One region of the Mesorhizobium salmacidum genome, then DNA from elsewhere that is predicted to be linked to it. Evidence: predicted binding sites of a transcription regulator. Region 1 holds the regulator's gene; each other region holds the start of a gene.

Region 1 (7,773 bases):
GCGCGCGGCGGCGGAGACAGCGGCGATCGCCGGCTGGATCAGGTTCGAGGTCGGTCCGTAGATCACATCGGCTTTCCCGGCGAGCGAGGCGATGCGTTGCTGAATGTCATTGACGTTGTCGATGCCGACTTCCACGACCTCGAAACCGGCGGCCGGTGCCGCCGCCTTGATCTTTTCGATCAGAGCAACGTCGTTGGCTTCACCGGGATTGTAAGGCACACCAAAACGCTTGGCGTTTGGTAACAGCTTCTTGGTGAAGGCCATCACCGCGGCAACATCCTGAAGATCGGTGGCGCCAGTCATGCCTTCATCACCGGAGTCCCACGACGGCACGAGCTTGGCCGCCACCGGATCGGTGACCGCGGCAAAGACGATCGGAATGCCGGAGCCCGCGAGCGCTTTCTTGGCGATCTGCGAGACCGGCGTGGTGATGGTGTAGATCAGCTTGGGCTGCTCGGCCTGCAGCTTTGCGATCATCTGCGGCACCAGCGATGCATCGAAATTGGTATGGCTCTCCGTATAGACGACGTCCTTGCCGTCGACGAAGCCGTTGTCCGTCAGCGCCTTCTTGAAGCCGGCTATGGCGGCGTTCAATTGCGGATGCTCGCCAAAATTGGCGATGCCGATGCGGATTTGATCGGCGGCGGCACTGCCGGCGCTCACCATCAATGCGCCGGCCAACAACAACCCCGACAGCCAAGCGGATTTCGACTTCAACATCATTTCCTCCCAGATTTGATCGACGCCGCTTGCAGCGCGGCTACTGCGGCGATCATGGTCAGTCCGCCAACCCGTGTCAAACATTATATATAATTCTTGCCATGCCCCCACATCATATATAATTTTTCTTTGGCAGACGATGGATGGACCGCGATGCAGGATCAAACGATCTCCACAAAGACGGAGGCAGCCTATCAGCTGTTGCGGCGCGATATCCTGACGACGCGCCTCATGCCCGGGGCCCCGCTCAAGCTGAGTGCGCTGCGCGGCACCTATGGTGTTGGCTGGACGCCGTTGCGCGAAGCCTTGTCGCGGCTAGAGGCCGAACGCCTGGTCACCGCCATCAGCAATCGTGGTTTTACCGTCGCTCCGGTATCGCGGGCCGAACTGGAGGACCTGGCACGCGCCAGGATGGTGGTCGAGATACCCCTGTTCCTCGAATCGATGGAAAAAGGCGGCAAGGAGTGGGAGGATGCCGTTGTCACCGCCCACTACCGGCTCTCCCGTTGCAAGACCGCGGTCGACGATCCTTCGGATGCGGCCGTCGATAAATGGGACGAGAACCACGAAGCTTTCCATGCGGCGCTGCTGAGCGCGGCGACTTCCAATTGGCTCATGCGATTCCGCTCGACCATCGCCGATCAGCTGCGACGGCATCATCGTTTTCTCGGCCTGGCGCCGACATTGCGGGCCGCGGCTGGCCTGAAGGACGGTTATGAAGAGGCGATGGAGGCATTGTGCGAAGCGATTGCGATCGAACACCATACAGCGATCATGGAAGCTGCACTCGATCGTGACGTCGAGCGGGCCAAGGCGCTGATGACGGCGCATATCGGCTATACCCTGCACGTCTATGTCCACAGCGAAGACAGCGGCGCGACCAAATACGCCGCCCGCGCCGGCAGCTTGAAAGCGGGTTCCGGGTGACTTCAGCGCTTCCGCGACGCCTATTGGCATGCGCTGGCCGGAATGGGCCAAACGCCCGGATCCATCGCCGCCCCAAAGCTACCAATCGTTGGCGTTTTGGTTTCGTTTCGTTCCGCGAATAATGGATCCATAAATTGTACAATCCGCCCGCGAAGAGCCCTCCGAAAGACTGATGCCAAGGCCCATCAATGGATAGGCCACAGGCCATTAACCAAAACGATTTCAATGCCTGCCGATCGCGGAAAGGGTCGGCCGCAGTCCGCTGTCTCGGCAAAAAACTTCAGACGCGTTAACAAATTCATTAAACTTTAAATGGTTGCGGAACACAACTGGAACGGATAGTGTTTGTTCTGGGTTTGTTTTTCGATTCTGGTTCAGACCTTTCGTTCAATGCCTTGGGGGCCGCCATGCTGACACGCAAGCAACATGAACTGCTGATGTTCATCCACGAACGGCTCAAGGAAAGCGGAATACCGCCCTCCTTCGACGAGATGAAGGAAGCACTCGATCTTGCCTCCAAGTCGGGGATCCATCGCCTGATCACGGCGCTGGAGGAACGCGGCTTTATTCGCCGGCTACCCAATCGGGCGCGCGCGCTGGAAGTGCTGCGGCTGCCGGACTCGATCGCGCCGGGCCTCAATTCGGCAAAGAAATTCTCGCCAAGCGTCATCCAGGGCAGCCTTGGCCAAGGCAGTCCCGGCCGCCAGATCAGGCCGGCGACGGCGCCTTCGCGCCTGCCCGCGGTCGGCAACGACGACGATGCTGTTTCAGCCGTGTCCATCCCGGTCATGGGTCGTATCGCCGCCGGTGTGCCGATCGATGCCATCCAGCATCAGACGCATTCGATTTCGGTGCCGCCGGACATGATCATGGGCGGCGAGCACTATGCGCTGGAAGTCAAGGGCGACTCGATGATCGAGGCCGGTATCTTCGACGGCGACACGGTCATCATCCGCAATGCCGATACAGCAAGTCCGGGCGAAATCATCGTGGCGCTGGTCGACGAGGAGGAAGCAACGCTGAAGCGGTTCCGCCGCAAGGGCGCCTCGATCGCGCTCGAAGCCGCCAATCCAGCCTACGAAACACGCATCTTCGGACCGGATCGGGTCAAGGTGCAGGGCAAGCTCGTCGGGCTGATCAGGCGCTACTGAACTGGCTTGCCATCGGGCTTGTCGGCCTTTTTATAGGGGGCCAGCCCCCTCGCCTCGCGTGAGAATTTTCGCTGCTCGTGCCAGGGCCGGTACGGTCCATCGACGGCGAATTCGATCTCAGCCGGGGTCGTGGCCGATTGGGGATCGAAGAAAACGGCGGCACTCCCCTTGCGGGCGAGCTGGCGTTTGGTGACGACCAGAACCAGCGGATTATGGCAGGCGTCATAGGCGGTCGCGTCATTGACGACGATCAGGTCGGCGAAAGCGCAGGCCTTCCAGGTGTTCTTGCGATCCTCGACATAGGCGATGATCGCGCCGGAAGGGTGCCTGGCAAGGCACAGGCCTTCGCGGCAATAAAACGGCGATCCCTGCGGCAGGTCGGTGGGAGCGGAAATATCGAATTGCCCGTCCGTCTTCTCGAACATTTCCGGTTTCACGATTGTTTCGGAGATCAGAGCGCGTTTCCAATTGTCGGCTGCGAATTCGTTCGGACGTTCCCGGTTGACGGCCAGTTCGCCATTGCCGATCGACAGAGCCACCAGCCGCGCATCTTCCGAGATCAGCACATCGGGCGTGCGCGTGTGCGACACAGTCAACAGACCTGCAAGCGCGAATGGCACCGCCGTGAGCCGGAGCCACGTCGTCGCCATCGTCGCGATGACCAGCGCGACGGTGACCAGCAGCACGGATTGCTGCGAAATCAGTCCGACTCCATCGACCGGAGAGCGCTCCGATATCCACGCCGATATGGCGATCATCGCTGTCAGGCCCTTGCCCATGAGGTAGAGAGCCGGCCAATCCAACCCGAACGGCATCAGCAACGCGCTGGCGACGGCCAGGAACATCACGATCGACACGATTGGCATGACGGCCAGATTGGCGAACAGGCTGAGCGGCGACACCCGCTGGAAATGCCAGATGGCAAACAGTGCCGTCGCGCTGCCGGCGATGATGGACGTCATCGCCAATCCACCTGTCGCCAAGAGGAATTTTCGCGTCAGAAATCCGGGTAGGGATCGCTTTGGCGGCGGAGGCCTCGTCTTTCCCGCATGGTGGTCGGCCCAGCCGGCATAGGCGCCAACCAAGGCTGCGGTTGCCGCGAACGACATCTGGAAACTCGGGCCGACGACCTCGTGCGGCGAAACCAGGATAACGGCGATCGCCGAGATCGCCAGATTGCGCATGGTCAGCGCCGCGCGATCGAACAAGACGGCGATCAGCATCACCGCCAGCATGATGAAGCTGCGTTCGGCCGCGACGACGACGCCCGAAATGACGAGATAGGCGGCGATCGAAAACAGTGCGGCGGCGGCGGCGTATTTCTTCACCGGCCGGCGCGCGGAAAAGCCTGGAAACAGCGCGAAGGCGCCGCGCAGCAGACCCATGATGGTGCCGGCCACCAGGGCCATATGCAGACCCGAAATCGAGATGATGTGATAGATGCCGGTGCGCCGCATCGCTTCGTTGACTTCATCGGGAATGCCGGCCCGCACGCCGACGATCAGCGCCGCCGCGATCTCGCCTTCGGCGCCGCCAATGCTGCCCCTGATGTGGTCGGCGATGGCTTCGCGGGCATTTTCGATGCCTGAAAACACGCGTGCCGGCAGCGGCATCTCACCGGCTTCGGCGGAGACAACCGTTGGATTGCCGAGAAAGAAGCCGCTGCCCCCGATGCCGGCGAAATAGCTGTCGAAGGAGAAGTCGTAGCTGTCCGGCCGCACCGGGCCGGTCGGCGGCAGCAGTTTGGCATAACCTGTGACAAGCGAGCCGGCGGTCATTTCGGGCGGTATCTTGCGTGCCGAAAGCCGGACCCTTTCAGGCGCGTAGCGCAGTTTCGGCCGGGCGGTCGAAATCACGTCCATGGTCAGCCGGATGCGGCCGCTCTCCATCTCCTCGAGCGAGATCACGCGGCCGGTCAGTTGCGTCGAGATTTCCGAGCCCAGCATCCGGGTTCCGGCTCGCCATGTTTCGACCTTCGCCGCGAGCAGGCCAAGCACACACAACAGCAGTGCCATGAAACACAGATGGGTTTTCGGCCAGGAGCGCGAGACGAATGCACAGACCGCCGCCAGAACCACGACCGCGACAGGCTTTGCAAAATCGGGCTCGGACGCCAGCGAAAAGTAGCAGATCGCCCCAACGGCCAGGCAGACCGGCACCAGCAGGAAGGCGATGCCCCGGTCGAGTTCCAGCTCCGCCGCCTTGGCCACGCCGTGACGCAGGCGAGGCAAGGATATCGGGCCGATTTGCCGGCGCACGCGCACAATTCTGCGTGCGGCAGGAGATGGAGTTGGCGATGGGCTATCCGCCTGCAGCGGCTGGGTTGCGGGCGCAGCCACGAGCGGCGATGGCAGCGGGATCGCAGGAGGCGTCGCAAACAGCGATCGCTCGCTGACGCCGACAATGGCGCCCTCGCCCCGATCCGAGCCTCGGCCTCGTCCAGTCATCGGGTCTGCCCCTTGCGCCCTCGACACCCTATGCTACATGAACGCGCGACGCGCGAAAGTCCGCGCACTCCGCACTCAGCTTCAGACGTTTTCCGAGAGTTCCATGCCCGACAAGGTCATCACCCGTTTTGCTCCCTCGCCGACCGGCTATCTGCATATCGGCGGCGCGCGCACGGCGCTGTTCAACTGGCTCTATGCCAAGCACACCGGCGGCACGATGCTGCTGCGCATTGAGGACACCGATCGCGAGCGTTCGACCGATGCGGCCACATCGGCCATTCTGGATGGCCTGACCTGGCTCGGCCTATCATGGGACGGTGACGCGGTCTCCCAATTCGAGCGCGCGCCGCGCCACCGGGAGGTGGCCGAGGAGCTGGTGCGCCTGGGCAAGGCCTATTACAGCTACGAGACTTCAGCCGAGCTCGAGGCGATGCGCGAGGCAGCACGCGCCAAGGGCCTGCCGCCACGCTATAACGGCCACTGGCGTGACCGCGCCCCGTCGGAGGCACCCGCCGGCGTCAAGGGTGCCATCCGCATCAAGGCCCCGACCGAGGGCGAGACGGTGGTGCAGGACCGGGTCCAGGGCGAGGTGCGTTTCCCCAACAAGGATCTCGACGATTTCATCATCCTGCGTTCGGACGGCAACCCGACCTACATGCATGCCGTCGTCGTCGATGACCACGACATGGGCATCACCCATATCATCCGTGGCGACGATCACCTGACCAATGCCGCACGCCAGACCGTGATCTACAACGCCATGGGCTGGGACGTGCCGTCGATGTCGCACATTCCGCTGATCCATGGCGCCGACGGCGCCAAGCTGTCGAAACGCCATGGCGCGCTGGGCGTCGAGGCCTACCGCGCCATGGGCTATCTGCCCGAGGCGCTGCTGAACTACCTGGCGCGCCTGGGCTGGAGCCATGGCGACGACGAGATCATGTCGATCAAGGACATGATCTCCTGGTTCGATATCGGCGACGTCAACAAGGGCGCGGCGCGCTTCGACTTCGCCAAGCTCGAGGCGCTGAACGGCGTCCATATGCGCCGCATGGCCGACACCGAATTGTTCGACATTTTCATCGCCACCTTGCCCTATCTGGAGGGTGGCCCGGCGATGGCGGCGCGCCTCGACGAGAAGAACAAGGCGCAGTTGCTGGCAGCACTTCCGGGCCTGAAGGAGCGCGCCAAGACGCTGGTCGAGCTCGTCGACGGCGCCGGTTTCCTGTTTGCCGCGCGGCCGCTGCCGATCGACGACAAGGCGGCACTCCTGCTCAACGACGATGCCCGCAAGATCCTGCGCGGCGCTCACGAAGCTTTGAACGCGCTGTCCGGCGACTGGACAGCCGCCACGGCCGAGGCCGCGATCCGCGACTATGCGCTGGCTGGCGGCCATAAGCTCGGCGCCGTGGCCCAGCCGCTGCGGGCTGCCTTGACCGGCAAAAGCACCTCGCCGGGCGTGTTCGACGTGCTGGCCGTGCTGGGGCGTGAGGAAAGCCTGGCGCGCATAGCGGATCAAATCGATTAGGAGCAAACTGGCCCAAGAAGATTGGCATTGAAAGGCGCGTTTCGCAGTGCAACATTAGGCTTGGCCCAATCTGGCACGCACCTCCTAAAATGCGGTGGCGAATACGCGCACTGCGGTGATTTCGACGTGTCGCTCTGCGGAATTTGCCTTTGCCGGCATGAGGAAACAAGAAGGAGTTTGCAATGACCGAAGCTGCGAAAAAACTGGATGTGGGCGGCCAGGAGGCCATTGCAACGCTGCAATTCGCTGGCAAGACTCACGAATTCAAGGTGCGAAGCGGCTCGGTCGGACCTGACGTCATCGACATCGCCTCGCTCTACAGCACCACCGGCGCCTTCACCTATGATCCCGGCTTCACCTCTACGGCAAGCTGCGAGTCGGAGATCACCTTCATCGATGGTGATGCCGGCATCCTCCTGCATCGGGGCTACCCGATCGACCAGTTGGCCGAACACGGCGACTTCCTCGAGGTCTGTTACCTCCTGCTCTACGGCGAACTGCCGACGAAGGCGCAGAAGGACGATTTCGATTATCGCGTGACGCGCCACACCATGGTGCACGAGCAGATGTCGCGCTTCTTCACCGGCTTCCGCCGCGACGCGCACCCGATGGCGGTGATGTGCGGCGTGGTTGGCGCGCTGTCGGCCTTCTATCACGACTCGACCGACATCTCCGACCCATACCAGCGCATGGTTGCGTCCATGCGCCTGATCGCCAAAATGCCGACGATCGCGGCCATGGCCTACAAGTACCACATCGGCCAGCCGTTTATTTATCCGAAGAACGAGCTGAATTTCGCCGCCAACTTCCTGCACATGTGCTTTGCCGTGCCGTGCGAGGAATACAAGATCAACCCGGTGCTGGCCCGCGCCATGGAGCGCATCTTCATCCTGCACGCCGATCATGAGCAGAACGCTTCGACCTCGACCGTTCGTCTCGCCGGCTCTTCGGGCGCCAACCCCTTCGCCTGCATTGCCGCCGGCATCGCTTGCCTGTGGGG
Region 2 (7,773 bases), 99 kb from region 1:
GAGGCCTTGTTCACCTGGTAGGGAACCTCGGTGATGATGATCGATTCGCGGTCGTTGCCGCGCTGTTCGATGTTGACCTTGCCGCGCATGACGATGGAGCCGCGGCCGGTGGAATAGGCGCTATAGATGCCGGAGCGGCCAAGCACGATGCCGCCGGTCGGGAAATCGGGACCTGGAATGATCTCCATCAGCGCCGGCAGGTCGATCGCCGGATTGTCGATGACGGCAATGGCGGCGTTGCAGACTTCACCGAGATTGTGCGGTGGGATGTTGGTGGCCATGCCGACGGCAATACCGCCCGAGCCGTTGACCAGCAGATTGGGAAAGCGCGCTGGCAGAACCTTCGGCTCGGTGTCCGAAGCATCGTAAGTGTCCTGGAAATCGACGGTGTCTTTGTCGATATCCTCCAGAAGCTCGTGCGCGACCTTGGTTAGGCGCGATTCGGTATAGCGCATCGCCGCCGGCGGATCGCCATCGATCGAGCCGAAATTGCCTTGCCCGTCGATCAGCGGCACGCGCAGCGACCAATCCTGCGCCATGCGCACCAAGGCGTCATAGATCGAGGCATCGCCATGCGGATGGTATTTACCCATCACGTCGGCTACCGGACGCGCCGATTTCACATATTTGCGGTTCCAGTGGTAGCCGCTCTCATGCGCAGCATAGAGAATGCGGCGGTGCACCGGCTTCAGGCCATCGCGCACATCGGGCAACGCACGGCTGACGATCACGCTCATGGCGTAAGAGAGATAAGAACTCTGCATCTCCTCGATGATGGAGATGGGTTCGATGCCGGTGGGCCCGCCGTCGGCGCCGCGCGGTGTCTTTTGGTCGGTCAAATCGTATCACAATCTAATCAGGAATCACTGCCCGCTTATATAGGAAGCACGGCCGAAACTCCAACGTTCACGGCACTTTTCCAGTGTCATTTTCGGTGGTAATTTCAAAAGGATACCGCTAATTGCGACGATATGGCCATTATGCTTTTCGCCACCACCAAGGCAAAAGCCGGCAATGGACCAACTCCCCAAGCAAAAGCCGCGATCACCATGAATTGGAGCCTATAGCTGCCTTTCCGGGCGCTGAGCGGCTGGCAGGCCCGGGATCTCAATGGTGACCTGATCGCTGGCGTGACACTGGCCGCGATCGCTATTCCCGACAGCCAGGCTCGGCGGTTTTGCTCCAGAGCTCGGCTTTTTCGCCTTTGTCGCCGGTTCGGTGGCGTTTGCCCTGTTCGGCGCCAATCGCCACCTTTCGGCGGGCGCGGATTCGACGATCACGCCACTGTTTGCCGGCGGCCTCGCCATGCGGGCCGATTATGGACTGATGCCGCGGGTGTAACGCGACTTTTCAGCCGCGGCCCGCGCGCCTGGCGCGATAGCGGCCCGGCGTCTCGCCCATGAGACGCCGAAACCGGCGATTGAACGTCGACAGATCGTTGAAGCCTGCCTCGAAAGCAATTGCCGAGATGGCATCGTTGGACGTGCGCAATCGCACCGCCGCGCGATGCAACCGGGTCCTGAGCAGGTACTGATAGGGCGTCATGCCGGCGACCTGCCGGAAGGTGCGCAGGAAATGATAGGGACTGGTCGCGGTCTCGTCCGCCAACGCCGGAAGCGAGATCGGCCCGTCGGCATCCAGTTCGATCCGCCGAACCGCCTCGGCAACCCTTTTCTGGTCGCGGCGGCTTGGGTCGCACCCGCCATGCGTGGCGCCGGAGAGCGTTGCCACGGCGGCACCCGCGACCCGCAGGGCGAGTTCCTCGAATGCGTCCGTGTCTGCCATGTCGCGCGCGGCTTCCGCCTCGGCCAGCAGCGGCGCCAAGGCCGGCAATGGCGGCAGGCGCGGCGCCGCGAAGCTGAGCGTCCTGGCGCCCGGCACGTCGGCCACGATCCGGTCCATATAGGCCGACCCGAAATGGAAGGAGAGGCAACGGTCGCCATTGCCATGCTCGTGCCCGCATTCGTAGCATGTGCCGGAATTGCCGAGCAGGAGGCTGCCTGGCGCGAGCACTGCCGTGCCTTGCTGCGCGCGGTAGCGGAACGAGCCGCTGGTGACGGCCGCAACGCAGAAATCCCGATGCGCTTCCTCGAATGGCCGATCGCCGGCGCTGGCCGTGCAGATTACATCCGCCACGTGCCAACCGGGTCCGGATGCAAGGGTATCCGCGGTCGCCGTCATGGCCGAAATATAGCAATTTTTCCCAAGCCCAGAACCCTGCCAGCACTTATTCTTGGCGGTCTCCTGACAAGAAGAGGCCGCTGCCATGTTCGACCAATCCTCATTTGCCGAAGCCTTGCACAGTCCCGGACCGATGGAAGGTCTCGCCGAAAAACTGAACCTTTACGGCCGCTTCGTCGGTGCCTGGACGTTTGACGCCTCGCGCCATCTCGAGGACGGCACGGTGCTGACCGGACGCGGCGAGGTGCATTTCGGCTGGGTGCTGGAAGGCCGGGCGATCCAGGATGTCTGGATCCTGCCCGCGCGTGACGCCGGTTCCTCGCCGTCGCTCGGCAAATGGACTTTTTATGGCACGACGCTGCGGGTCTATGACCCCGGCGTCGACGCCTGGCACATTTTCTGGAGCGACCCGCGCAACCAGTATTTCAGCCGCCAGCTCGGCCGCGCCGAAGGCGACACCATCGTGCAGGTCGGCGCCGACGGCACCGGCTCCTCCGTGCGCTGGAGCTTTTCGCGGATCACGAAGAATTCCTTCCGATGGCTTGGCGAGCGCTCGCACGACAAGGGTGCGACATGGCGGCTGGAAGTCGAGTTCCTGGCACGGCGGACGGCGACAAGATGAGGCTGTAATACATTGTAAGAATGGAGGAAAACATGTCCGATCATGTCTCGATCGGTATCCGCGACACCCAATGTGCCAGATGCGAAAGGGCCTCGTGACTATGGCGATTTCTTCGTTTCTCACTGCTCTCGTATCCGAAGCTCCCACAGCCGACCGAGCGAAAGACATGGACCTCTATGGATGGCTGATCGGAAGCTGGGAAATGGACACGGTCTGCCACCTTGACGACGGCACGATCCAGAAATGGACCGGAGAATGCCATTTCGGCTGGGTGCTCGAAGGCCGCGCGATTCAGGACATCTGGATCAGGCCCAGGCGCCCTGCGCGGCCCACCATGTATGGCACGACTTTGCGCATCTTCGATCCTGGGATCGGTGGCTGGCACATCATCTGGAATGATCCGCTCAACCAAGATTACTCGCGCCAGATCGGGCGGGCCGAGGGTAAGGACATTGTCCAGATCGGCGATGACTCGCGCGGTCTGCAAACTCGATGGCGTTTCACCGGGATCACTGCCAACAGCTTCCATTGGATCGGCGAGGAAAGACCTTCCGAGAGCGACCCTTGGCAAATCACCTATGAACATTTAGCCCACCGGGCAAAGCGCGTCGCCTGAATCCGTTTCGACGTGCGCCATACCGCGTCGAAATCTCCGGCCCTCCGACAGTTCCCACCGACCGGGCTTTGCTCTACCAATGCGGGTACGGGCCTGGCCCGGTGGGAGGGTCAGCGATGCCGAGTTTCGACAGCCTGTTCAATGCCTTCGTCACCATTCTGGTGACCATCGATCCGCCCGGCCTGGCGCCTCTGTTCCTGGCCGTCACACGCGGCATGAATCGCGAGGAGCGCAGCCAAGTTTCCGTCCGCGCCTCGATCATCGGTTTTCTGGTGATGGCGTTGTTTGCGCTGGCCGGCGCCTCTATCCTGTCGGTGTTCGGCATCACCCTGCCGGCGTTCCGCGTCGCCGGCGGGTTCCTGCTGTTCTTCATCGCCTTCGAAATGGTTTTCGAGCGCCGGCAGGACCGCAAGGAGAAGATCGGCGACGTCGCCATCACCAAGGACATGATCCACAACATCGCCGCCTTCCCGCTGGCGATCCCACTGATCGCCGGGCCCGGCGCGATGTCAGCGACGGTGCTGCTCTCCGGCTCGTTTCAGGGCTTTGCCGCGCAGGCGGCCCTGGTCGGCATCATTTTCGTCTGCCTCGTCATAACCTATCTGGTGTTCGTGCTGTCGGAACGCATCGACCGCATCCTCGGCCAGACCGGCCGCTCGATCCTGACCCGCCTGCTCGGCGTCATCCTGGCGGCCCTGGCGGTACAGTTCGTGGCCGATGGCATCAAGGCGCTGATGGCCGGCTGAGCGGTATAACGCTCATCCTACTTCGCCGCCGTATCGACGATCTCGAAATCATGCGTAAGCGCGGCCGTCTTGGCCATCATGGCGGAAGCCGAGCAATATTTGTCGATGGAAAGATCGATCGCGCGCTTGACCTTGTCGCGCGACAGTGCCCGGCCCTTGACGATGAAATGCATATGGACGCGAGTGAACACCTTCGGGTCGGTCTCGGCCCGGTCGGCGTCGAGTTCGACCACGCAGTCCTCGACCGCCTCGCGGCCTTTTTCGAGGATATGGACGACATCATAGGCCGAGCAGCCGCCGGTGCCGATCAGCACCAGCTCCATCGGGCTCGGTCCCGGCGTCTTGCCTTCCGGGCTGGACGCCGTGCCCAGCACGACCTTGTGGCCGCTGCCGGATTCGCCGACAAAGGTGCGTTCCTCGACCCATTTGACCCGTGCTTTCATCGCTCCGTCCTTTCAGTCGTTGATCGTGCCGACTGTCGGCTCAAAATCAACAATGCAAAACCCCGAAAGTCCGTGCAGGACCCTCGGGGCATCTCAAGCAACAAGCATTCGCCGTTTGGTACGGCTTCGATCAGAACGGGATCTCGTCGTCCAGCTCGCGCGACGAGCCACCGCCACCGCCCCCTTTGGAGCCGCCACCGCCGCCACGGCTAAAACCTTCGTTCGGGCTCGACTGGCCGAAATCCGAGCCACGGCTGCTGCCGCCACCGCTGTAGCCGCCGACCTGGCCGCCCTCACCCTGGCCGCGCGCGTCGAGCATCTGCAGTTCGCCACGGAATTTCTGCAGCACGACTTCGGTCGTGTATTTGTCGGCACCGGTCTGGTCCTGCCATTTGCGCGTCTGCAACTGGCCCTCGACATAAACCTTCATGCCCTTCTTCAGATATTGCTCGGCCACCTTGGCAATGCCCTCATTGAAGATCACGACATTGTGCCACTCGGTCTTTTCCTTGCGCTCGCCGGAATTCTTGTCGCGCCAGCTTTCCGAGGTGGCGATGCGGATGTTGACGACCGGCTCGCCCGAATTCAGGCGGCGGATTTCAGGGTCCGCGCCGAGATTGCCGACCAGAATGACCTTATTGACGCTACCCGCCATGATATTTCTCCGCGCTCATCCGAAACAAATTTTTGTCGCAGCACCTTACAGGCTACCGACGTCGGTCGCCTGCCAAGGCTGGCTTTTCCCACAAGGTTTTTGTTCCCTTTTCGTTCCTATATGCACCGCCGCTGATTGTCAAGGAATGGCAGCAATGCCCGAACGAAGCATATGGGTCTCAAAACACCGCTTGCCAAATCGATAAGTATCGACTTATGCTTTCGTCATGATCGAAGCAGAGATTTTCCGCGCCCTGGCCGACCCGACGCGCCGCGCCGTCTTCGAGCGTCTCGCCACCAGCGAGATGAGCGTGTCGGAACTGCGCAGCGGCCTCACGGTATCGCAGCCGGCCGTCTCCCAGCATCTGGCGGTGTTGCGCGGCGCTGGCCTGGTGGTGGAGCGGCGGGCCGGCCGCAACGCTTACTATCGCGCCGATCCGCAGGGGCTTGCCCCGCTGCTCTCCTGGATTGAACGCTATCGGACGTTCTGGCCGGAACGCATCGAAAAACTGAAGGCCGTTTTGAAGGACATGGACCAATGAAAAACGGCGGATCAATGAAAGACGCAAATCACCTCGAAATCGCTCCAGATGCGCTCGAATTCGAATACGACCTTGCCGAGCCGCCGGAAAAGGTTTGGCGGGCGCTGACCGTGCCGGAATTGCTCGCCGCCTGGATGATGCCGAACGACATCAGGCCGCGGCCCGGCAGCCGCTTCGCCTTCGCCGGGCCTGACGCGCCGATCGAATGCGAGATCCTCGACGCCGAGCCCGAGCGCCTGCTGCGCTATTCCTGGCGGGAGCAGTCCGACGATGCGGCGCACCCGCTCGACAGCACCGTCACCTTCACGCTCGCCCGTACCGTTTCCGGCGGCACGCATCTGCGCATCGTCCATGACGGCTTTGCTCGCAAGGCAATGCCCGCTGTTGCGATGGCGGGGGCCGGCTGCCGGCTTTCGCTGCTCGGGGCCGGAACGCCTATCGCCGCGAACACACCACGCCTTCTGCTGCCACGCGCGGCCTGAACACGGAAAATCGGAGAACTGAAATGAGTGGTGTTGCCAGCCTTGTGCCGATGGTGATCGAGCAATCGAGCCGCGGCGAACGTGCCTTCGACATTTTTTCGCGACTGCTGCGCGAGCGCATCGTCTTCATCAACGGCGAGATCAACGACGACGTCTCGGCGCTGGTCTGCGCGCAGCTTTTGTCGCTGGAATCGGACAATCCCGAGAAGGAGATCTCGCTCTACATCAACTCGCCTGGTGGCATGGTGACCAGCGGCTTCGCCATCTACGACACGATGCAATATATCAGCTGCCCGGTCTCGACCGTGTGCATGGGCTTTGCCGCATCGATGGGATCGTTCCTGCTGATGGCAGGCACGGCCGGGCGCCGCATCGCGCTGCCAAACGCCACCATCCTGCTGCATCAGCCGCTGGGCGGCTTCCAGGGCCAGGCTTCCGACATCCAGCGGCACGCCGAACGCATCGGCCAGACCAAACGCAATATGACCGAACTCTACGCCCAGCATTGCGGCCGCAGCTATGAAGAGGTCGAACGCACGCTCGACCGCGACCATTTCATGACGGCCCGCGAGGCCCAGGCATGGGGCATTGTCGACCATGTTTTCGACACCCGCAAAAAGGCGGCGTGAGGCAGAGCCCAGATCAAATCCTGCTAGGTGTCGAAGATTTGACGATATCGGTCTGGTTCCGGTGGCGGCAGGTCCCTATAAAAGGGGATGGACACTCATCGATCCAGAACATCGCACCGTGTCACCGGCGCCATGGTGCTCGCAATCGTCGGTCTTGCGTCCAGTTCGGCACTTGCCGACGACGCTTCATCGTCAGCGCAAAGAAGCGCCCTGCCCGGCGTGGCCGGCGACTATCGCATCGCCAAGCCGGCCCCGGTGCCCGAACCCGACGACGCGTTCCCCAGCAGCGGCAATGGGCAGTTCAAGATCGGCAATACGGATGTCAGGATTTCCGGCAGCATCACGGTCGATGTCGGAGTTGGCGGGATCAAGCCGCCCAGGTAGGCCGAGGTCGGAGGCCTGCGAACTCAAGCCCAGGCCCAAAATAAGCCCCGCCGTGCCTTGGGCAAACGGACGGGGCTTTTTTTGGATTTTTAATCCATGCTTGCCGGGAGCGTACTGCCGGCGTTGATTTCGGATGCTTCGCGGCATTCAGCCGACGATCCGACCAATAGTCTCTGATTTTGACGGATACGGCAGGTCACGGTTTGTCGGGTGGCGCAAACGCCCGCCTCTGGCACTTATGCCTGCCGCGGCTCCAGTGACGACTGAAGCCCTGGGGGACTATCCGGTGGCGTCATGCTCCGCTCCTGTGTCCGTTGCGACATCGTCGTGGCGAAGCGCAAATCGCAGATGCCTGCGGCGTCTCGCAGGCCGCCTTGGGGCGGCGAGGCCATCGAAAGACGGCCGGCTTCGCTGACTTCCGAAGACTGCTCCCGTGAGTTGGCCGCGTCAACCATCAATAGCCGGTTACGGAAA
Region 3 (7,773 bases), on a different contig from region 1:
CATGCGCTCGACCTCCTCGAGCTCCTGCGGAGAGATCGGCTTGTTGTGCGAGATATCGAAACGCAGGCGCTCGGGCGCGACCAGCGAGCCTTTTTGAGCGACATGGGTGCCCAGCACCTCGCGCAGCGCCTCATGGATCAGATGCGTCGCGGAATGGTTGGCGCGCAGCCTGGAACGCCGGGCATGATCAACCTTCAGTTCGACCGCGGCACCCGTCTTGACTGTGCCTGCGATCACCTTGCCGAGATGCACAAACAGACCATCGGCCTTCTTCTGCGTATCGGAAATCTCGATCGAGAACCCCTCACCCGAGATTACGCCGGTGTCGCCCATCTGGCCGCCGGATTCGCCATAGAACGGCGTCTGGTTGACGACCACGGCGATCGCATCGCCCTTGGCGGCGCTGTCAACGGTCTTGCCGTCCTTGACCAGCGCCTGGATGAGGCCCTCAGCCTGCTCGGTTTCGTAGCCGAGGAATTCGGTGGCGCCGGTTTTTTCGCGCACGGAGAACCAAACCGTCTCGGTGGCGGCCTCGCCGGACCCGGCCCAGTGCTTGCGCGCCTCCGCCTTCTGCTGCTCCATCGCATTGGTGAAGCCGGCAAGATCGACCGAAATGCTGCGCTGGCGCAGCGCGTCCTGCGTCAAGTCGAGCGGGAAGCCATAGGTGTCGTAGAGCTTGAATGCCGTCTCGCCATCCAGCATATCGCCGGCGCCGAGCTTCTCCGTCGCCTCGGAGAGCAGCCCGAGGCCGCGCACCAGCGTCTTGCGGAACCGTGTCTCCTCCAGTTTCAAGGTCTCGGTAATCATCGTTTCGCCGCGCACCAGTTCCGGATAGGCCTGGCCCATCTCGCGCACCAGCGCCGGCACCAGCTTCCACATCAACGGATCGCGGGCGCCGAGCAGCTGCGCATGGCGCATGGCGCGGCGCATGATGCGACGCAGTACATAGCCGCGGCCTTCGTTCGACGGCAGCACGCCGTCGGCGACCAGGAAGGAGGACGAGCGCAGGTGATCGGCAATGACGCGGTAGGAGGCAACCGTTTCCGCATCGGGCACGCGCCCAAGCGCGGAGGACGCAGCATCGATCAAATGACGGAACAGGTCGGTCTCGAAGATGCTCTCCACCCCCTGCAGGATGGATGCCATGCGCTCCAGGCCCATGCCGGTATCGATCGACGGGCGCGGCAGGTCGACGCGCTCCTCCTTCGTCACCTGCTCATACTGCATGAACACCAGGTTCCAGAATTCAAGGAACCGGTCGCCATCCTCCTCCGGACTGCCGGGAGGGCCGCCCCAGATGTGCTCACCACGGTCGATGAAGATTTCCGAGCACGGGCCGCAGGGTCCGGTATCGCCCATCGCCCAGAAATTGTCCGAGGTCGGGATGCGGATGATGCGATCGTCGGAGAAACCGGCGATCTTCTTCCAGAAACCGGCCGCCTCATCGTCGGTGTGGTAGACGGTGACCAGCAGCTTGTCCTTCTTCAGCCCGAATTCCTTGGTGATGAGGTTCCAGGCAAGCTCGATGGCGCGCTCCTTGAAATAATCGCCGAAGGAGAAATTGCCGAGCATCTCGAAAAAAGTCAGGTGGCGCGCGGTATAGCCGACATTGTCGAGATCGTTGTGCTTGCCGCCGGCGCGAACGCTTTTCTGGGCCGTGGTGGCACGCGAATAGGGGCGCTTCTCCAAACCGGTGAAGACGTTCTTGAACTGCACCATGCCGGCATTGGTGAACATCAACGTCGGATCGTTGCGCGGCACGAGCGGGCTCGAGGCCACGACCTCGTGGCCCTCCTTGCGGAAATAGTCGAGAAATGTCGACCGGATCTCGTTCACGCCACTCATGGATACTGCCTTTTCAAGAGAGCCGCCGGCCGGACCGGCGGGAGATGGCTCTGTGTTTTCTAGAAGATGGAGTTGGCCTTTTAGCCGTAGCTCTTGACCCTGTCCAGAAACACGGAATTGGGCCAATTCGCGCTTTGCACCGGCACTTGCGCAGGCACGCAAACGAAAACCGCCGGCGCGAAGGCCGGCGGTTTGGAACGCGGTACTACAGAACTCTGTTACTTAAGCATCGGATAATAGGCTGGATTTATGGCCAAACTCTGGCGCTGCCCTACATCGCGCCGGCTTCGTCCTCAAAACCATCGTCGCCATTGCCCTCTGAGCCACCGTTTTCGAGGAATTTTTCGGCGATCAACCCGGCATTCTGCCTGAGCGCCAGTTCGATCTCGTGCGCGGTGTCGGGATTGTCGCGCAGGAACAGTTTGGCGTTTTCGCGGCCCTGGCCGAGACGCTGCGAATTATAGGAGAACCAGGCGCCCGACTTCTCGACCACACCGGCCTTGACGCCGAGATCGACCAGTTCGCCAGTCTTGGAGACGCCCTCGCCATACATGATGTCGAACTCGACCACCTTGAAGGGCGGCGCCAGCTTGTTCTTGACCACCTTGACGCGGGTCTGGTTGCCGACCACCTCGTCGCGATCCTTGACCGAGCCGATGCGGCGGATGTCGAGACGTACCGAGGCGTAGAATTTCAGCGCGTTGCCGCCGGTCGTCGTCTCGGGCGAACCGAACATGACGCCGATCTTCATGCGGATCTGGTTGATGAAGATGACCATGGTGTTGGAGCGTGAGATCGAGGCGGTCAGCTTGCGCAGCGCCTGGCTCATCAGGCGGGCTTGCAGGCCGGGCAGCGAATCGCCCATCTCGCCCTCGATTTCGGCGCGCGGCGTCAGCGCCGCCACCGAATCGACCACCAGCACGTCGATGGCGCCGGAACGCACCAGCGTATCGCAAATTTCCAGCGCCTGCTCGCCGGTGTCGGGCTGCGAGATCAGCAGGTTTTCAAGATCGACGCCGAGCTTGCGGGCGTAGACCGGATCGAGCGCGTGCTCGGCATCGACGAAGGCGCAGATGCCGCCCTTCTTCTGGGCTTCGGCCACGGTATGCAGGGCCAGCGTCGTCTTGCCCGAGCTTTCCGGCCCGTAGATCTCGATGATACGGCCGCGCGGCAGACCGCCGACGCCGAGCGCGATGTCGAGGCCGAGCGACCCGGTCGGCACCGTTTCGATCTCGACGACCTGCTCGTTGGCGCCGAGCCGCATGATCGAGCCCTTGCCGAAAGCCCGCTCGATTTGCGACAGCGCCGCATCCAGAGCCTTTGATTTGTCCACTGCCTTATCCTCTACCAGCCGCAAAGAATTCTGAGCCATGATACATCACCCCTTGGTCGTCAATGAAGGCCGGACAATCCGTAATCCTTGTCATTTTGTACCTTTTTTGTTCTCATTTGGCAAGGGGTGACAACCAATTGAAAAACAAGCGATATCCTGATTTGTTCTTTTTTTGTCTCGCAAACCCGGGCAGAACAGGCTCCGCCCGGGCAGGAACAGGCCGCGCATTGGGCCAGACGGCTCGATCGTATCGCCCGGCCGAATCGCCATCCTGCATGCGAAGCTCTGTCGCGCACTCTAGCGCTTGTGCGGTCCCGACAACAAAGGTCATATCGCCGCCATGGTGGATTCCTTGAAGATACTGGCCGTGGGCGGTGCCCATATCGACCGGCGTGGCCAGGTGTCCGGCCCCTATGTGCCGGCCGCCTCCAATCCCGGCACGATGCGCGAGGATGTCGGCGGTGGCGTCTTCAATGCGTTGCGCAGCATGGTGCGGCGCGGCCTCTGCGCATCGCTGCTTTCGGTGCGCGGTGGCGATGCGTCAGCCGATACGGTTTCACGGGCCATCGCCGAGGCAGGCATCGCCGATCTTTCGGCGGTGTTCCTCGATCGTGCCACGCCGAGCTACACAGCGCTGATCGATCGCGAGGGCGAATTGATCGTCGGCTTTGCCGACATGGCATTGTACGACCTGGCTTTTCCCAAGCAGATCAGGCGTTCCAAGATACGCCAGGAAGTGGCCGCCGCGGATGCCATCCTGTGCGACGCCAACCTGCCGTCGGCCGCACTGGAGGGGTTGCTGTCGCTCGCCGCCGGTAAACCGGTTTTCGCCATCGCGATTTCCCCGGCCAAGGTGACGCGGCTGATACCGGTGCTCGGCGGGCTGGCCCAACTCTTCATGAACCGACGGGAGGCCGCTGTGCTGGCCGGCGTCAACGCAAGTGCCGGCGAGCGGGAAATGATCGACGGGTTGCGGAGCAGCGGCCTTGGTAGCGGCGTGGTCACGGCAGGCAGCGGCCCTGTGCTGGGTTTCGACGGTACGGGCGCCTTCTCGATCGTGCCACCTGCCCCCAGAAAAGTCGCCGATGTCACCGGCGCCGGCGACGCGCTGGCGGGCGCGACGGTCGCGGCGCTGCTGCGCGGCCTGCCGTTGCGCCAGGCCCTGCGCGAAGGCGTCGCGGCGGCAATCCTGGCCATCGAAAGCGCCAACGCGGTGCCCGAATTCACCGCGGCGAGCTTCGCGGCGGCGCTGGCCCTTGTGCCGGATGCCAGGGAAGTGGCATGAGACCGGCAAATTCATAGAGCGCAGTGGATGCGCCGCACTCCGGATTGGAGATCAGAGATGACGCCAGAAACCGCCCGCCCTTTCGTCGATATCCACGCACCGGTGGCGCAAGCCCTGGCCGCCGGGCGTCCGGTGGTGGCGCTCGAAAGCACCATCATCACCCATGGCATGCCCTATCCCGACAATGGCGCCATGGCGGCCAATGTCGAAAAGATCATCGCTGACGGCGGCGCGGTGCCGGCGACGATCGCCGTGATTGGCGGCCGCATCAAGATCGGCCTCTCCGACGGCGAGCGCGAATCGCTGGCGATGACGGGTGGCGCCATGAAGCTGTCGCGCGCCGATTTCGGCTTCGCCGTCGCGCAAGGCCGCACCGGGGGCACCACGGTCGCGGCGACCATGATCGCGGCTGACATGGTCGGGATAAAGGTATTCGCCACCGGCGGCATCGGCGGCGTGCACAAGGGCGCGGAAAAGAGTTTCGACATCTCGGCCGACCTCGATGAACTGGCGCGCACGCCGGTCATCGTCGTCTCGGCCGGCGCCAAGGCGATCCTCGACATCGAAAAGACGCTGGAAGTGCTGGAGACGCGCGGCGTGCCCGTTATCGGCCATGGCTGCGAGACGATGCCGGCCTTCTGGTCGCGGCAGTCGCCGTTCCGGGCGCCATTGACGCTGCACAAGCCGGATGACATCGCGCATTTCTATCAGACGCGCCTGGCTCTGGGTTTGGGCGGCGGCTTGCTGATTGCCAATCCGGTGCCGGAAAACCACGAAATCCCCGCTGAAGAAATGGCGGGCTACATCGAAGCCGCGCAGAAAGCGGCCGAAGACCTCAACGTCACCGGCAAAGCGGTGACACCGTTCCTGCTGGGAAAAATCCTCGAACTCACCGGCGGCCGCAGCCTGAAGACCAACATCGCGCTGGTCGAGAACAATGCAAGGCTGGCGGCTGAGATCGCCAAGGCCTTGTAGGTCACTTGCCGGCGCGCCGCCCTGCCTCATAGGCGCGGCGTGCCCAGACCGTCATTTCGTCCGGATCGTCAAAAGCGCTGTCGGGAATGCTCCAGTAGGGCATTGCCACCAGCTTGCCGTGGCGCGTGCCGGTGTAGGTCCACTGCCGGCAGCCCGCGGCTTCGAAATCCGGTGCGCTTTGCTCGTCGGCTTTCAGCAGCAATTCGCCACGCAGGACAATGGCGACGATGACGCCGTCGAAATAGATGCCCTTGCCGCCGAACAGTTTTCGGATGCTGACCGGACCGAGGCCCTCGAACAGTTCGGCGATGCGTTCATTGTCCATGCGGCGATCATGTCACCGGCATTTGGCCTTGTCATCGCCGCAACCAAAATCATGCTGACAGGTTGAGACTATCGTGTCGGAGATTTTGCCATGCCTGTGCTGCTCAAGGGGTCCTGTCGCTGCAACGCCGTGCGTTTCGAAGTGGAAAGCCACACGCCCGTGCCGTTCATGCTGTGCTACTGCTCGATCTGCCGCAAGCAGCAGGGCGGCGGCGGTTTCGCCATCAATCTCGGCGCCGACTACGGAACGCTGAACATCAGGGGCAAGAGAAACCTTGGCGTCTATCGCGCCGAGATCGAGGACGACGAGCATCCCAACTGCGAGGTCTCGACCGGCGAGCGCAATTTTTGCCGCAAATGCGGGTCAGCGCTGTGGCTCTACGACCCGACGTGGCCAGAACTGGTGCATCCCTTCGCCTCGGCGATCGACAGCGACCTGCCGAAGCCGCCCGAAAAAGTGCATCTGATGCTGAAATACAAGGCGAACTGGGTCGAACCCGATGTTGGGCCTAAGGACAAGGTGTTCGACGTCTATCCCGAGGAATCGATCGCCGACTGGCACAAGCGGACAGGCATGTGGGTGGATTAGCTTTCTTCACCCCGTTTACGGGCGAAGGAAATGCTCAGGCCGAAGCGCGCGCCTCGGCCAAGGCTTTCAGATCGGCCGGCTTCAATTCGACCGATTCGCCGCAGCCGCAGGCCGAGCTCTGGTTCGGGTTGCGGAAGGTGAAGCCGGTGCGCAGCGTCGTCTGCTCGAAATCCATCTCTGTGCCGAACAGGAAAAGGGCGGCCTCGGGCGCGACGTAGACATGGGCGCCGTCGCGTTCGATGTGGTCGTCCTTGGCGTTCGGCTCGGTCACCAGATCGACCGTGTATTCCATGCCGGCGCAGCCGCCCTTCTTGATGCCGAGGCGAATGCCATGCGCGTTATCGCGCGTGGCGACGATCTCGCGCACCCGGTCGGCGGCCTTTTCGGTCATCGTGATGACGGCAAAGCGTCCCATGTTTTTCCTTCTCCATTCCATGCAGGTTCAAGGCCTGCCGAATGATTCCTCACCTAAAATGGTGAAGTTTTACCACTGGCGCAAGTGTACTGGGCTCGGTGCTAGTACCAGCCCACCGCGACCTGCGCCTCTTCCGACATGCGGTCGGGCGTCCAGGGCGGGTCGAAAGTCATGTTGACCTCGACCCCGGACACGCCTTCGACAGCGCCGACGGCATTCTCGACCCAGCCAGGCATTTCGCCGGCCACCGGACAGCCGGGCGCGGTCAGCGTCATGTCGATCTTGACCGAGCGGTCGTCCTCGACGTCGATCTTGTAGACGAGGCCGAGCTCGTAAATATCGGCCGGAATTTCCGGGTCGTAGACCGTCTTCAGCGCCGAGACGATGTCATCGGTCAGCCGCGCCAGTTCATCAGCCGGGATGGCCGAAGCGGAAACGACGCTGTTGCCGGCGGTTTCCGGCGTAGCATCGGTGGTGGTGGTGCTCACATCTTCCATGGTCGTCACCCGAAAAACTTGCGCGCTTTTTCAAGCGCCTCGGCCAAAGCGTCGACTTCGGCCCTGGTATTATACATGCCGAACGATGCCCTGCATGTGGAGGTTACGCCAAAGCGTTTCAACAGCGGCTGGGCGCAATGGGTGCCCGCGCGGACAGCCACGCCTTGCCTGTCTATCACCATCGAGACGTCATGGGCATGAATACCTCTTAGTTCGAAGGAGATGATGGCGCCCTTGCCAGGCGCATCACCGAAGATGCGCAGCGAATTGATGGCGCGCAGGCGCTCATGGGCATAATTCTTGAGGTCTTCCTCGTGTGCCGCGATGCGCTCACGCCCGACGGTGTCCATGTAGTCGAGCGCGGCACCCAGTCCGATGGCCTGGACGATTGGCGGCGTGCCGGCCTCGAAGCGATGCGGCGGGTCGTTGTAGGTGACGATATCTTCCGTCACCTCCTCGATCATCTCGCCGCCGCCCATGAAGGGCCGCATTCCGGCGAGACTATCCTTC

Evidence for each region. The regulator LexA, encoded in region 1, represses DNA repair genes until DNA is damaged. The targets are predictions, from matches to a motif close to TGTTCNNNNTGTGTTCNG.
Region 2: a site for LexA is predicted at 5,364-5,381, ahead of O7A60_RS13870 (single-stranded DNA-binding protein). Genes of this name have one in related genera too.
Region 3: a site for LexA is predicted at 3,275-3,292, ahead of recA (recombinase RecA). Genes of this name have one in related genera too.

Annotation. Positions count from the first base shown of each region.
Region 1 covers NZ_JAPYKS010000009.1:139,695-147,467, reverse strand. Annotated here, with positions in the region: gene O7A60_RS14435 (ABC transporter substrate-binding protein) at 1-720, opposite strand, end outside; gene O7A60_RS14430 (GntR family transcriptional regulator) at 874-1,647, shown strand; gene lexA (transcriptional repressor LexA) at 2,055-2,798, shown strand; gene O7A60_RS14420 (ComEC/Rec2 family competence protein) at 2,792-5,245, opposite strand; gene gltX (glutamate--tRNA ligase) at 5,349-6,773, shown strand; gene gltA (citrate synthase) at 6,956-7,773, shown strand, end outside.
Region 2 covers NZ_JAPYKS010000009.1:40,809-48,581, reverse strand. Annotated here, with positions in the region: gene gyrA (DNA gyrase subunit A) at 1-839, opposite strand, end outside; partial or broken gene O7A60_RS13900 (SulP family inorganic anion transporter) at 972-1,323, shown strand; gene O7A60_RS13895 (helix-turn-helix transcriptional regulator) at 1,351-2,181, opposite strand; gene O7A60_RS13890 (hypothetical protein) at 2,267-2,803, shown strand; gene O7A60_RS13885 (hypothetical protein) at 2,970-3,419, shown strand; gene O7A60_RS13880 (MarC family protein) at 3,536-4,165, shown strand; gene O7A60_RS13875 (OsmC family protein) at 4,183-4,608, opposite strand; gene O7A60_RS13870 (single-stranded DNA-binding protein) at 4,739-5,263, opposite strand; gene O7A60_RS13865 (ArsR/SmtB family transcription factor) at 5,490-5,804, shown strand; gene O7A60_RS13860 (SRPBCC family protein) at 5,801-6,286, shown strand; gene O7A60_RS13855 (ATP-dependent Clp protease proteolytic subunit) at 6,310-6,915, shown strand; gene O7A60_RS13850 (hypothetical protein) at 7,003-7,299, shown strand.
Region 3 covers NZ_JAPYKS010000010.1:129,803-137,575, forward strand. Annotated here, with positions in the region: gene alaS (alanine--tRNA ligase) at 1-1,845, opposite strand, end outside; gene recA (recombinase RecA) at 2,117-3,217, opposite strand; gene O7A60_RS15665 (carbohydrate kinase family protein) at 3,519-4,463, shown strand; gene O7A60_RS15670 (pseudouridine-5'-phosphate glycosidase) at 4,521-5,438, shown strand; gene O7A60_RS15675 (TfoX/Sxy family protein) at 5,440-5,763, opposite strand; gene O7A60_RS15680 (GFA family protein) at 5,854-6,351, shown strand; gene sufA (Fe-S cluster assembly scaffold SufA) at 6,386-6,766, opposite strand; gene O7A60_RS15690 (SUF system Fe-S cluster assembly protein) at 6,868-7,263, opposite strand; gene O7A60_RS15695 (cysteine desulfurase) at 7,269-7,773, opposite strand, start outside.